One region of the Marinobacterium aestuarii genome, then DNA from elsewhere that is predicted to be linked to it. Evidence: predicted binding sites of a transcription regulator. Region 1 holds the regulator's gene; the other holds the start of a gene.
The links. The regulator sigma-54, encoded in region 1, starts transcription at its own class of promoters, with help from an activator protein. The targets are predictions, from matches to a motif close to TGGCACNNNNNTTGCTNT.
Positions count from the first base shown of each region.

Region 2: the regulator sigma-54 is predicted to act here: its motif matches at 4,068-4,085, upstream of A8C75_RS08740 (CmpA/NrtA family ABC transporter substrate-binding protein).

Region 1 is NZ_CP015839.1:1,308,483-1,315,902, reverse strand. Features, by position in the region: gene A8C75_RS05805 (KdsC family phosphatase) at 1-315, shown strand, start outside; gene lptC (LPS export ABC transporter periplasmic protein LptC) at 319-897, shown strand; gene lptA (lipopolysaccharide transport periplasmic protein LptA) at 884-1,390, shown strand; gene lptB (LPS export ABC transporter ATP-binding protein) at 1,387-2,115, shown strand; gene A8C75_RS05785 (RNA polymerase factor sigma-54) at 2,268-3,788, shown strand; gene hpf (ribosome hibernation promoting factor) at 3,839-4,129, shown strand; gene ptsN (PTS IIA-like nitrogen regulatory protein PtsN) at 4,148-4,606, shown strand; gene rapZ (RNase adapter RapZ) at 4,668-5,528, shown strand; gene A8C75_RS05765 (HPr family phosphocarrier protein) at 5,571-5,840, shown strand; gene mgtE (magnesium transporter) at 6,016-7,365, shown strand; gene yjgA (ribosome biogenesis factor YjgA) at 7,377-7,420, shown strand, end outside.
Region 2 is NZ_CP015839.1:1,974,926-1,982,345, forward strand. Features, by position in the region: gene A8C75_RS08725 (NarK family nitrate/nitrite MFS transporter) at 1-327, opposite strand, end outside; gene A8C75_RS08730 (ABC transporter ATP-binding protein) at 511-1,449, opposite strand; gene A8C75_RS08735 (ABC transporter permease) at 1,480-2,436, opposite strand; gene A8C75_RS08740 (CmpA/NrtA family ABC transporter substrate-binding protein) at 2,539-3,855, opposite strand; gene A8C75_RS08745 (CmpA/NrtA family ABC transporter substrate-binding protein) at 4,188-5,363, opposite strand; gene A8C75_RS08750 (ANTAR domain-containing response regulator) at 5,430-6,017, opposite strand; gene gltX (glutamate--tRNA ligase) at 6,216-7,420, shown strand, end outside.

The DNA of each region.
Region 1 (7,420 bases):
ATGCGTGCCAAGGCACTGGGCATTACCCATCTGCTGCAGGGGCGTGAAGACAAGCTGGTCGCACTCAAGGAAATCTGGGCCCAGACGGCGCACGACAGCGACACCACCGCCTATATCGGCGATGACTGGCCGGATCTTGCAGCCATTCGCGCCGTCGCCTTTGGCGCTACAGTTCCCAACGGCCATCCGCTGATGCTGCAGCATGCACACTGGTGCACCCAGCGGGCAGGCGGCGCAGGCGCGGGACGCGAATTCTGCGAGCAGATACTCAGCGCCCGTGGCCAGCTCGAGTCCCTTATTAGCGAGTACCTCTAGATCATGTTGAGCAGCCGGACGCGTCTTATCCTCGCCACCGCCCTGCTGGCACCAATACTGCTTTACTGGGGGGCCGATCGCGCCCCCACTGAGGCAGCAGCACCCGAGCTAACACCAGGCAGCGCCGATACGGACTACTATCTGCGCGATGCCACCATTCGCCAGTTCGATGCCCGCGGACAGCTGCATCAGGAGCTCAGATCGCCGCAGCTCGAACACTACCCGCAGCCCGGCGAACTGCGCGCCCGGACGCCGGACATAGTGCTGTTTCGCAACGATAGTCGGGGCGAGGTGCTGATCAGCGCCCAGCAGGGCCGGATGCAGGACAGTGACGAGCAGGTCCGGCTCAACGGCGCCGTGCGCGTACAGAGCAGCAGTGACAAAGGCGCCAGCAGCACACCGCTGCGGCTGGAAACCGAAGCACTGACCCTGATGCCATCAGAACAATTTATCGAAACAGACACCGCCGTCACGCTGTTCAGCCAGGGGGGTGAAACCCGGGCCAATGGCATGAAGGCTTACCTGAATAGCCGCCAAGTCGAGCTACTGTCCGATGTCGAGGGACGCTATGAAACCAAATAATACCCGCCTCTGGCTGGCAGCCCTGCTGTCCCTGAGTCTTTCCGGCACCAGTCTGGCCCTGCCGACCGATCGCAACCAGCCGATCCATGTCAGCGCCGACACCGCCACCATCGATGACAACACCGGCATCACCACCTATAGCGGCAATGTCGAGATTGCCCAGGGCACGTTGAAAATCAACGCCCGCAATGTTGACCTGCACCGCAGCGAATCCGGCGTCAATCGCATTCTGGCCACGGGGGATGTCAAGTTCGAGCAACAGGCGGCCAAAGACAAGCCGGTGACCAATGCCTATGGCGAGCGCATGGACTACCAGGTCAATCGCCAGGAAATCACCATCACCGGCAAGGCCCGGGTGGTGCAGCAGAAAGACACCTTTACCGGGCAGAAGATCGTTTACAACCTCGACAAATCCCTGGTCAACGCCTTCAGCGGCGAAGGCGGCCAGGGCCGTGTGCAGATGGTCATCCAGCCCAAAGGGGCGGCGCAATGACCAGCACACTGGAAGCGCGCCAGCTGGCCAAAAGCTACAAGGGCCGGGCCGTTGTACGGGATGTTTCACTGAGCCTGAAAAGCGGCCAGATTACGGGGCTGCTGGGCCCCAACGGGGCCGGCAAGACCACCTGCTTCTACATGATTGTCGGGCTCGTTAACGCCGATCAGGGCCAGGTACTGCTCAACGACCAGGACATCACCTCCCTGCCGATGCACGGCCGTGCCCGCAAGGGACTGGGCTACCTGCCCCAGGAAGCGTCCATTTTTCGCAAGCTCAGCGTGCGTGACAACCTGATGGCCATCCTCGAGACCCGCAAGGATCTTGACCGCGCCGGCCGCGAGCAGCGTCTTGAGCAATTGCTGGAAGAATTCCACATTGTGCACATCCGCGACAGCCTCGGCATGGCGCTGTCCGGCGGCGAGCGTCGCCGGGTCGAGATTGCCCGCTGCCTGGCCACCGAGCCGACCTTTATTCTGCTCGACGAGCCCTTTGCCGGGGTGGACCCCATTTCGGTCAACGATATCAAGAACACCATCCGCCACCTGCAGACCAAGGGCATCGGCGTCCTGATCACCGATCACAATGTGCGCGAAACCCTCGACATCTGCGAACACGCCTATATCGTCAGCGAAGGCGGCATTCTGGCCCAGGGCACACCGGCGGACATCATCGCCAACAAGCAGGTCAAGGCCGCCTACCTGGGCGAACAATTCAGGCTTTAAGCCCGGACTGGGTGATATCTCTTTTTTTGGCGCTGCATGACCACCGCGGCGGTGTTTCTTCAGTCTGCCTGACAGATAGACGACGCCCGCCCCCGGTTAGGCATATAATGCACAGCAACTCGACCCACTCCCACAGATAACGCAGTCTTTCTATGAAGCAAGGGCTCCACCTAAAAATTGGTCAGCACCTGACCATGACGCCCCAGTTACAGCAGGCCATTCGCCTGCTGCAGTTGTCGACACTCGACCTCCAGCAGGAAATTCAGGAAGCGCTCGAAAACAATCCCATGCTCGAGTCCTCCGACGAGGATCACGACGAAGCAGCGGATGCCGATTACAACGAGCACCAGAACTCCGAGGCGCCACAAAAGGCCAGCGAGAGCGAGGGCGAACGCGCCAGTGCGGAAAACTCCGCCAGCGACGACAGCCCCCAGGCCGAAGACAGCTGGAATGACGACATCCCCGAGGAGCTTGGCACCGACAGTTCCTGGGACGACACCTTTCAGAGCAGCCAGCCCAGCGGCCCGGCCCGCGATGACGACGGCAGCATGGAGTCCAATGATACGGCGGAGGAAACGCTGCAGGATCATCTGGAGTGGCAGCTTAACCTGACACCCATGAGCGACCTGGACCGTTTTATCGCCACAGGCATTGTCGATGGCATCGATGCCAACGGTTACCTGCGTATATCTCTGGATGAACTGCTGGAACACTTCAAGCAGGAAAACCCGGAGGATTTCGAAGACGTCGACTCCGACGATATCGAAACCGTACTGCACCGTATCCAGCAGTTCGATCCCGCCGGCGTCGGCGGCCGGGATCTGGGCGAATGCCTGGCCATTCAGCTGCGTCAGCTACCGGAGTCGACTCCCTGGCGCAAGGAAGCAATTCGCGTGGTCAGCGAGTTTATCCAGCTGCTTGGCAGCCGGGATTACAAACAGCTGCTGCGCCGCACAAGGCTGAAAGAACACCAGCTGCAGGAAGTCATACTGCTGATTCAGAGCCTGAACCCACAGCCCGGCGCCAGCATCACCACCAGCACCGCCGAATATGTGATACCCGATGTTGTGGTCACCAAGGTCAAGGGCTTCTGGACGGTCGCGCTCAACCCCGACACAGCGCCGCGCCTGCGCATCAACACCCAGTACTCGGATCTGATCCGACGCGCCGACAACAGCTCCGACAACACCTATCTGAAGAACCACCTGCAGGAAGCACGCTGGTTCATCAAGAGCCTGCAGAGCCGCAACGAAACCCTGCTGAAGGTATCGCGGGAAATCGTCGTTCGCCAGGAGGGCTTTCTCGAGCAGGGCGAAGAGGCCATGCAGCCGCTGGTGCTGCATGACATCGCCGAGGCCGTCGAGATGCATGAGTCCACAATCTCCCGGGTCACCACCCAGAAGTACATGCACACCCCCCGGGGCATCTTCGAGCTGAAGTATTTTTTCTCCAGCCACGTCGGTACCAGCGACGGCGGCGCCGCCTCTTCCACCGCCATTCGGGCGCTGATAAAGCGCCTGGTGGCAGCGGAAAGTACCACCAAACCACTGAGCGACAGCAAGATCGCCACGCTGCTTGACGAGCAGGGTTTTCAAGTCGCCAGGCGTACAGTGGCGAAATACCGTGAAGCAATGAATATTGCACCTTCTAATGAGCGCAAGCGTCTGGTTTAATTGAGATGCAAACAAGGCGATCTTTCGCCGCTGTTGACTAGGAGAAAACTATGCAGATCAACATCACAGGACATCACGTCGAACTTACCGATGCACTGCACGAGTATGTACATAGTAAATTCGGCAAGCTTGAGCGGCACTTCGATAACATCACCAATGTCCAGGTTACCCTGAGTGTAGAAAAGCTGCGTCAGCAGGCCGAAGCCGATGTTCACCTTGCAGGAGGCAAGTTGTTTGCGACTCACGAACACCAGGACATGTACGCCGCCATTGATGGTCTGACCGACAAGCTTGACCGTCAAATCATCAAGCACAAAGAAAAAACCAAAAACCACAAATAACGGTAAACAAATAAGCCCATGTATCTGCATGAACTGCTGACCCCCGCTCTGACATTCTGCAACCTTGATGGGGGCAGCAAAAAACGTGTACTGGAAACAGCCAGTAACTTGATCGCCGAGCAGGCACAAGGGCTGGCCGCTGAAGAAATCTTCAGCGGCCTGATTGGCCGGGAACGGCTTGGCAGCACCGGTATTGGCAGCGGCATCGCCATTCCACACTGCCGGCTTGAGAACGCTACCCAGGCCAGCGGCATGATGATCAAGCTCGCTGAACCTATTGATTTTGACGCCATCGACAACCAGCCGGTGGACCTTCTTTTTGTACTGCTGGTGCCCTCCGAGGCCAGCGATGAACATTTGCAAACCCTGGCCATGCTGGCCGAACTCTTCAGCCGCGCAGAAGTACTGACAGCGCTTCGCGATACCACTTCTGACCAGCAGCTATTCGATACTGCCCTGCGTCTGGCATCGCACTGAGTACAAATCCCATGTCACAGGCCCTGCTTACCCCCACAGCATCCCGCCTGATGGCTCCAGCATGAAACTGGTGGTCATCAGCGGCCTGTCCGGCTCCGGCAAAAGCACCGCGCTCCAAGCACTGGAAGATGTCGATTTCTACTGTATCGACAACCTTCCTGCCCTGCTGCTGCCCAGCCTGATCGAGCAAATGCTGAAGGACCCTATGCCGCCGGAGAAACTGGCGGTCAGCATTGATGCCCGCAACCTGTTGAGCAACCTGCGTCAGTTCCCCAAGTTGCTCAAGAAGATGCGCACCCGCTATGCCGAGGTCAATACCGAGGTCCTTTACCTGGACGCCTCGGACCCGACGCTGCTCAAACGCTACAGCGCCACGCGGCGCAAGCACCCACTGTCCGGCGAGAACACAGGCCTGCAGCAGGCGATAAAAAACGAGCGGCTACTGCTCGAACCCATCGCCAATATGGCTGACCTGCGCATCGACACCACCCGCTTGAAGCTGTACGACCTGCGGGACAGCATCAAGCTGCGCGTATCCCAGCGCACCGAACAGCAGCTCTCGGTCCAGTTCGAATCCTTTGGTTTCAAACACGGTGTGCCACTGGATGTCGACTTCACCTTCGATGTGCGGGTACTGCCGAACCCCTTCTGGATTCCGGAGCTGCGCGGCTTTACCGGCCTCGACGATCCCGTCATCCGCTTTCTCGAACAGGCCCCGGAAGTGGCGGAAATGACCGGCGACATCCGGGACTTCATCGCCAAATGGCTACCGCGCTTCAAGAGCAACAACCGCAGCTATATCACCATCGGCATCGGCTGTACCGGCGGGCAACACCGCTCGGTCTTTATCGCAGAGCAACTCGCTGGTCATTTCCGGCGGTCTGTGGATAATGTGCATGTTCGTCATCGCGAACTGAATTAACCGCGGGACAAACGGATATATTGATCGAGGACAAGGCCCGGCATGATCGAAAAGCACGTCACTATTATAAATAAGCTGGGACTTCACGCCCGTGCTGCCGCCAAGCTCATCAGCACCACCGGGAAATTTTCCAGCCAGATCCGCATCAACAAGGACGGCCGCGAAGTCGACGGCAAAAGCATCATGTCTGTGATGATGCTCGCCGCCAGCAAAGGCACCGAACTGCTGATTCGCGCCGAGGGAGAAGACGAGCAGGCCGCCATTGATGCCGTCACCGCCCTTATCGACGACTATTTTGGTGAAGGCGAATAAAAAAACCGTTTTTGCACCCCGCCCGACGCCCGCCCCCGCTGATACCCGCCCCCTGATTCCGGTATACTGTCATTCCCAGCCCGGCCATCAGGCCCGAACCGCCCAGCACGGCACCCGGGGCAAAGCCATTTGAGCTCCCCCTTCCAGACCAGCCCCTGGGCAGCGCAAGGATGTCATGAGCAGCAAAGAGCCTCTCTCGCCGATTGAACGACTGAACGCCGCCATGGACAGCGGTGAACTGCGTCAGGTGCGCTATACGCTGAATAACAGCCTGCGCCCGGTGGAGATCGCCCATCTGCTGGACAAGTCCCCGCCCAAGGAGCGCCAGCTGCTCTGGGGCCTGGTCAACAAGGATCTGGAAGGGGATGTGCTGCAGCACCTGGGCTATGACGTCCAGGCCGAAATTCTGAGCCGCATGGAAACCCGGGAAGTCCTCGAGATCACCGAAGGCCTGGATATTGACGACATGGCCGACCTGCTGCAGCAGCTGCCGGAGCGCATCATGCGCGAACTGCTGCAGACCATGGACATCCAGAACCGCACCCGGGTCGAGCAGGTTCTGTCCTATGACGAGGACACCGCCGGCGGCCTGATGAACACCGACACCGTGACCATCCGACCGGATATCACGGTGGAAACGGCGCTGCGCTATATTCGCCGTCACAAGGAAATACCGGACATGACCGACAGTCTGTTCGTGGTCAGCCGCAGAGACGCCTATATTGGCATCCTGCCCCTGACCAAACTGCTGGTGTCGGATCCCGACATGCTGGTGCGCGAAATCATGAGCACCGACATTGAGCCCATCGAAGCCACGATGACAGACAGCGAAGTCGCCCAGCTGTTCGAGCAGCACGACCTGATTTCCGCGCCGGTCATCGACGAGGACGGCAAACTGCTCGGCCGTATTACCATCGATGACGTGGTCGACGTTATCCGTGAAGATGCCGACCACTCCCTGATGAGCATGGCGGGTCTGGGGGAAGACGCCGACACCTTTGCACCGCTGATGCGAACGACCCGCAACCGCGCTATCTGGCTGGGTATCAACCTGCTCACCGCCTTCATCGCCTCGGCGGTAATCGGCGTGTTTGAAGACACCATCGAGAAAGTCGTGGCCCTGGCCGTGCTAATGCCGATTGTCGCCTCCATGGGCGGTATCGCCGGCAGCCAGACACTGACGCTGGTGATTCGCGGCCAGGCGCTGGGGCACGTGGAGCGCAGCAACATCGGCTGGCTGCTGAATCGCGAACTGGTTGCAGGCGCCCTCAATGGCCTGCTCTGGGCTTCGGTGGTCGCCGCCGTCGCCATTATCTGGTTTCAGGATATCTATATCGGTGGCATTATCGCCGCCGCCATCGTGATTAACCTGATTGCCGGCGCTCTGGCCGGCACTCTGCTGCCCATCGGCCTCAAGGCCGCCGGCATAGACCCGGCCCTGGCCGGCAGCGTTCTGCTCACCACCATTACCGATGTTGTAGGCTTCTTCGCCTTCCTCGGACTGGCTACCTACTTTTACAGTTAAAGAACCGACCTATGACTAACGAAGAAGATTTTGAACAGCTAGACCCCGCCGACCA
Region 2 (7,420 bases), 670 kb from region 1:
GGCGGCCTGGGTAAAGTCCTGCGCCAGGGCGAACATGAAGCAGGGCAGGCTGCAGAAGAACAGCAGCGCGGCGTAGACATTGCGCGGGCCGTACTTGTCGGTCAGCATGCCGATCAGAACGCGGGCCGGAATGGTCAGGGCGACGTTGAGAATCAGCAGCGTCTTGATTTCGTCGGAGGTCAGTCCCAAGGAGGTCTTGATCACGCCCAGCAGGGGCGCGAAGTTGAACCAGACAAAGAACGTCAGGAAGAAGGCGATCCAGCTCATGTGCAGGATCTTCATTTTGCCGCTAAAGGCAAACAGGTTGAGCTTGGTGTGATCAGTCATAGGTCTTCATCCATTACTGGGCCAGCAAAGTGCAAAAAAAATGGCGTCCAAGATTCCCGTTGCCGGGAAGGCTTGAACGCCATTGTTCAAATTTGGTGCGTTTGCCCTTTTATGGGCCTTGTTTCGGTGCGTCAGGAGTTGTCTTTTTACCCGCTATCTGGCCCCTGGCGCCGTTGCCGTGGGTCAGGCGGCAGCCGGGGCTGTCGTTTCTCCTGTGGATGCCATGGATGAATGCACGTCCTGTGCCAGTACTGCGCTTTCGGTTGTTATTGCGGTTTCGGTTGCGGGTTTGGTAGGGGCAGACTTCCCGCTCGGCGTACTGCGCTGACTGTTGTCCTGGTCTGGCTTGTGCTGCTTCTCGTACAGGAAACTCAGCACCTCGTGGCGGTAGTGGTTGTAGCGGGCGTCGTCGGCCAGTTCGATGCGGTTGCGTGGCCGCTCCAGTTCAATTTTAAGGATCTCGCCCACGGTGGCCGCCGGGCCATTGGTCATCATGACGATACGATCCGACAGCAGCACGGCCTCGTCGACATCGTGGGTGATCATGATCACGGTATTGTTGAGCCGCGCCTGGATCTCCATCAGGGAGTCCTGCAGATGGGCGCGGGTCAGGGCATCCAGGGCGCCGAAGGGTTCGTCCATCAGCAGCACTTTGGGCTGCATCGCCAGCGCCCGGGCTATGCCTACGCGCTGCTTCATGCCACCGGAAATTTCATCCGGGCGCTTGTGCAGGGCGTGGCTCATGTGCACCAGCTCCAGGTTGTGCTCGATCCAGTCCTTCATTTCGGCGCGGGTCTTGCTGTTACGAAATACCTGCCTGACCGCCAGTTCGACGTTTTCGTAGGCGCTGAGCCAGGGCAGCAGCGAGTGGTTCTGAAACACCACGGCCCGTTCGGGGCCGGGCTCGCGCACCTCCTTGCCCTCCAGTACCACACCGCCCTCTGTGGCCTCATAGAGGCCGGCAACCAGGTTGAGCACTGTGGACTTGCCACAGCCGGAGTGGCCGATCAGGGAGACGAATTCGCCCTGGTCGATCTTCAGATTGACGCCGTCCAGGGCGCGAAAAGGGCCGCGGGGGGTCGGAAAGTCGATCGCTACGCCGGTAAGTTCCAGGTGAGTCATGGGGTGTCTCCTTGTTGGGTGGCTAGTGCACTAGCGCACGACGGCGTTTTTGTCCCAGGAAATGCGGCTCTGCAGCAGCTGCATGGCGCGATCGAGCATAAAACCGATGATGCCGATCACCAGGACCGCGACCATGATGCGCCCGAGGGAGTCGGAGCTGCCGTTCTGAAACTCGTCCCAGACGAACTTGCCGAGCCCCGGGTTCTGCGCCAGCATTTCGGCGGCGATCAGCACCATCCAGGCGATGCCCAGCGACAGTCGCAGGCCGGTAAACATGGCAGGAATCGAGGCCGGAATGGCGATCTTGAGAACGTGGGTCATGAACGGCAGGCGCAGCACCTTGCTGACGTTTTTAAGGTCCTGGCTGATGCTCGACACCCCCACGGCGGTATTGATCAGCGTTGGCCACAGGCTGCACAGGGACACCGTGATCAGCGAGGTAACAAAGGACTTGGCAAACATGGGGTCGTCGGAGACGTAAAGCGCGCTGACCACCATGGTGACCAGGGGTAGCCAGGCCAGGGGGGAGACCGGCTTGAACAGCTGAATCAGCGGATTAAGCGCCGCGTACAGGGTGCCGTTGAGGCCGATCAGGATGCCCAGCGGAATGGCGATCAGGCTGGCCAGGGCAAAGCCTGCCAGTACCGTGACCAGGCTGGTGCCGATTTGATCGACAAAGGTGGGTTTGCCGGTGTAGTTGCGCAGCCGTACCTCGGCGCCGGGGTCCTTGGCCAGAGTGGCGGCATTGCGCTTTTCCTGGCGCTCCATAAAGGCGGCTTCGCGGCCGCGCTCGCGCTGGTGGTCGGCGATCAGGCCAAAGGACTGTTCATACACCTGGGTCGGGCCTGGGAACTTGCCCAGCGAAGTATCGATATTGCGCGCGGCTATATGCCAGGCGAACACAAACACCAGCAGGCCGAGCAGCGGCAGCAGCAGGGCACGGGCGATGCGAGTGACGCTGTCGGCACTGGGTGCGCGCAGTGACAGGCGCAGCCGGCGGGCCTTTAGAGGGTGACTTTGGGGACTTGTAGTGCTCACGGTTATTGCTCCACAACGGAGGCGCAGGCGTGCTGCCTGCGCCGGTTAAGCTCAGATTTTGTCGTCGCCCTTGAGGCCGATACCGAATTTTTTCAGGTAGTCGTTGGGGCTGTGGCCGTCGTAGGTGATGCCATCTATAAAGTGGGTCTGGGGCGCGCGGTAGCCATCTTCAGTGCCGAAGTCCGGGAACTCGGAGGCCTCCATCTTGCCTTCCTCGATCAGGGACTGGGCCGCCTGGGCGTAGATGTCCGGGCGATAGACCTTCTTGGCGATATCCATAAACCAGCTGTCCGGCTTGGCATCCTCGATCTGGCCCCAGCGGCGCATCTGTGTCAGGTACCAGATGGCGTCCGAGTAGTAGGGGTAGGTGGCGTTATGGCGGAAGAAGACGTTGAAATCGGGCACCTCGCGTATGTCACCTTTTTCGTATTCGAAGGTACCGGTCATGGAATTGGCGATAACTTCATAATCAGCACCGACATATTCAGGCCGGGACAAAATCTCAACGGCTTCGGGGCGGTTACCGTTGTCGTTGGCGTCCAGCCACTTGGCGGCACGGATCATGGCCTTGACGACGCGCAGGTGGGTGTTGGGGTTGGCATCGGCCCAGGCCTTGGATACGCCGAACACTTTTTCGGGGTTGTCCTTCCAGATTTCGTAATCGGTGATGATGGGCACGCCTATGCCCTTGAATACCGCCTGCTGGTTCCAGGGCTCACCGACGCAGTAGCCATGAATGGTGCCGGCTTCGAGTGTGGCGGGCATCTGTGGCGGCGGCGTGACCGACAGCAGGGCATCGGCACTGAGCTGGCCGCTGATATCACCCTTGTGGGGCGCATAGAAGCCGGGGTGTATGCCACCGGCGGCGAGCCAGTAGCGCAGCTCGTAGTTATGGGTCGAGACCGGGAAGACCATGCCCATGTTGAAGGGCTTGCCTTGGGCCTTGAATTCGTCGACCACCGGTTTCAGGTAATCGGCCTTGATGGGGTGTACCGGCCGGCCGTCGGCATCCTTGGGGATATGCGGCTTCATGCGCTCCCAGATATCGTTGGAGACGGTGATGCCGTTGCCGTTAAGGTCCATGCTGAAGGCGGTAATGATATGGGCCTGGGTGCCGTAGCCGATGGTCGCCCCCAGTGGCTGGCCCGCCAGCATATGGGCACCGTCGAGCTGGCCGTCGATCACGCGGTCCAGCAGTACCTTCCAGTTGGCCTGGGCTTCGACCTGTACGAACAGGCCTTCATCCTCGAAATAGCCCTTTTCGTAGGCGATGGCCAGCGGCGCCATGTCGGTGAGCTTGATAAAACCGAATTTCAGGTCTTCCTTTTCAGGCGGGCCTATTGCGGCCTGGGCCAGACTGAGGGTCATGAGGGATGACAGCGACAGGGCGCCGGCGGTGATCATCGCCTGCTTAAGCAGGGTGCGACGGGGGCGGACGGAGGTGGTGCTCGGGGCGGTGTTGAGTGGCATGGTCTGGCTCCTTGAATTGCAAACAAAAAGGCGCCTGCAACGGGACCAAATACGTGTCCCGCTACAGGCGCCTTTGCCTGAAACTGCTTTTTAACAAAACTGTTCAGGATATTGCATAAGCCGTGCCACAAATTTAAATCATTGAAATATATGGATTAAATTATGTTGCGTGATTTTTGTGCGCTCTGTTGTGCACTGCGGCAAGTCAGTGGTGCTGGCGTGCTGCACTCTTATTGCTCAGCCGTTACAGGCTGGGCGCTCGGATCGAAGCGCCTGTCTTTGGGCAGGCTGAGGGGGCCCTGGTTGCCGGCAACCTCCCAGGGGCTGTCGTGCATGCCTTCAAGCTTGCTGTCGTTCAGCGGCAGGTTGAGCTGCAGGGCGGCGCTGGCCAGGCGAAAGTGGCTGCTGTCGTAGGTCGAGCGCGCCAGTTCATCCAGTTCTGCACCGCTGCGGGGGCTGGGCTGGCCCTGCTGTATTTGCTCCAGCAGCCAGCGTGCCTGGGACTGCCAGGGGAAGTTGGCGGCACTGCCAAAGAACTGATGCCGGCCGATACCGGGATCCGGTGTTATCAGACCGGCGCCCAGGTACTGTGGCTGGCCCAGAATGTCGAGCATGCGGCTGCGATTGCCGGCTTCATCCAGCCAGGCGCAGGCTCGCAGCAGTGCCATGATGAGCAGCTGCAGGCTGTCCGGGTGCTGGCGGGCCCAGTGGGCGGTGGTGCCCAGCACCTTGTCGGGCGCGTTATGCCAGATCTGGTGGCCGCTGATCAGCACGCGGCCGACCTGTTGTTGCTGGGCGACACTGTTCCAGGGCTCGCCGGCGCAAAACGCATCGATCAGGCCGCGCTTGAGTGCATCCACCATCTGGGGCGGCGGCACCACCACCTGGCGAATGCGCTGCAGGTCGATACCGCAGGCGTTGAGCCAGTAACGCAGCAGAAAGCTGTGCATCGAGTGGGTATACACGGTGGCGAAGGTGGGGCGCTCTTGGGGATGTTCGCGCAGGTACCAGGCCAGGGCCGCGCCTGCGCAGGCGGGGTCGGTGCCGAAATCCGGCGCCTGTTGCAGGGCTTCATGGAGCGCACTGCTTAGGGTAATGGCATTGCCGTTGAGGCCCAGACCCATGGTGCAGACCAGCGGGTTCTGGCCGTAGCCGAGCCCCAGGGCTGCGGCCAGCGGAATGCCCGCCGGCATCTGGGCGGCATCCAGCAGGCCCAGCTGCACCTTGTCGCGGATGCTGGCCCAAGAGGCCTCCTTGCTCAGGCTGACGTCCAGGCCGCAGTCGCGGAAGTATCCCAGTTCCAGCGCCAGGATCAGCGGGCAGGCGTCGATCAGGGGCACGAAGCCCAGTGTCAGTTGCGGTTTTTCCGGTGCCGGCAAAGGGCTGGGCAATCTAAGGTCAGGCATAGCGGGTATCCATATTGGGTCGGATGCAAACGGTGCGCCGCGGTCGGGGCGGGCAGCGTGTTCAGATCAGATGATTTCCATCACGGCAATAATGTTGCGGGCGATTTCGGCCAGCGGCTTTTGCTGATCCATCGCCATGCGGCGCATCGCCTTGAAGGCTTCGTCTTCAGGGCATTTGTGACGTTTCATCACCAGGCCCTTGGCCTTTTCGATCAGTTTTCGATCGGCCAGCTCCGAGCGTGCCTCGACCAGCTCGCGACGCAACGCCTGGAACTCGCGAAAACGCGCGGCGGCGACATCCAGAATCGAGCTGATGCGGCCAAATTCAAGCCCGTCGACCACGTAGGCGCTGACGCCGGAGCGGATGGCCTTTGAAATGGTATCGCTGTCGCCCTGTTCGGCGAACATGACCACCGGGCGCGGTGAACGGTCATTCAGCAGCGCCATGTTTTCCAGCACATCCCGGCTGGGGGAGTCCAGATCGATAATGATCATGTCGGGGTGAAGCTCCTCCACCCGGTCGGCCAGCAGATCGGTATTGTCCAGTCGTGCCAGCACCTCATATCCCTGATCGCGCAGCGACTGTTCAAGCAGCGCGGCTCGGCCACGATCCTCATCAATCACCAATACTTTTATCGATGGAGGGCTTTTCATTCTAACGGGGGCTCCTGGGTGCATTCAGTCAGGCAAACAAAATCCTGTGACTGAAAATATATGCATGAAACATGCCTTTCTTGCGATAAATTTTCGACGCCGTCAGGGATGTCCGCCGGTACTTGACTGTCCCAAGTCTGGGTGCGGCGTTATAATGCGCGTCATTTCGCTAACTCGATTATAGCTTTCAGGATAACGATGACAGTACGTACCCGCGTAGCTCCGTCCCCGACCGGCGATCCCCATGTCGGCACCGCCTTTATAGCCCTGTTCAATCTGGCCTTCGCGCGCCAGCACGGCGGGCAGTTTATTTTGCGCATCGAGGACACGGATCAGGCGCGCAGTACGCCGGAATCCGAGCAGATGATTCTGGATTCCCTGCGCTGGCTGGGGCTGGACTGGGACGAAGGTCCCGATGTCGGCGGCCCCCACGGTCCGTACCGTCAGAGCGAGCGTGGCGATATCTACAAGAACTTCGCGCTGGAACTGGTGGAGAAGGGCAAGGCCTTTCTGTGCTATCGCACACCTGAAGAGCTGGATGCACTGCGTGAAGCCCGTCGGGCTGCCGGCGGTCATACCGCGCTGAAGCAGAGTGATCTGGCGCTGCCGGCGGCTGAAGTGGAGCAGCGCGCGGCCCAGGGGCTGCCCTACGTGATTCGCATGGTGGTGCCTGAAGGCGAGGGCGCCTGCCAGATCGACGATCTGTTGCGCGGCACCATCGAGCTGGACTGGGGCATGGTGGATGCGCAGATTCTGCTCAAGTCCGATGGCATGCCGACTTACCATCTGGCCAACGTGGTGGATGATCACCTGATGGAGATCACCCACGTGATTCGTGGCGAGGAGTGGATCAACTCGGCACCCAAGCACAAGCTGCTGTATGAATACTTCGGCTGGGACATGCCGGTACTCTGCCATATGCCGCTGCTGCGCAACCCCGACAAGTCCAAACTGTCCAAGCGCAAGAACCCGACCAGCATCCTGTACTACCAGCGCATGGGTTTCCTGCCTGAGGCGCTGCTCAACTACCTGGGTCGCATGGGCTGGTCCATGCCGGATGAACAGGAGAAGTTCTCGCGCGACGAAATGTTCGCTAACTTCGATATTCAGCGCGTGTCCCTGGGCGGGCCTGTCTTCGATCAGGAAAAGCTCAGCTGGCTTAATGGCCTCTGGCTGCGCGAAGACCTGAGTCCGGAGCAGTTTGCCGAGCGCTTCCAGCAGTGGGCGCTGAACCCGCAGTACCTGATGCAGATTCTGCCGCTGATTCAGCAGCGCGTCGAAAAGCTGTCGGATGTGGCGCCCCTGGCGGGCTTCTTCCTGTCGGGCATGATCGATCTGGATGAATCCAGCTTTGCACACAAGTCCCTGCAGATTGAAGACGTGCGCAAGATTCTGCAGTTTGC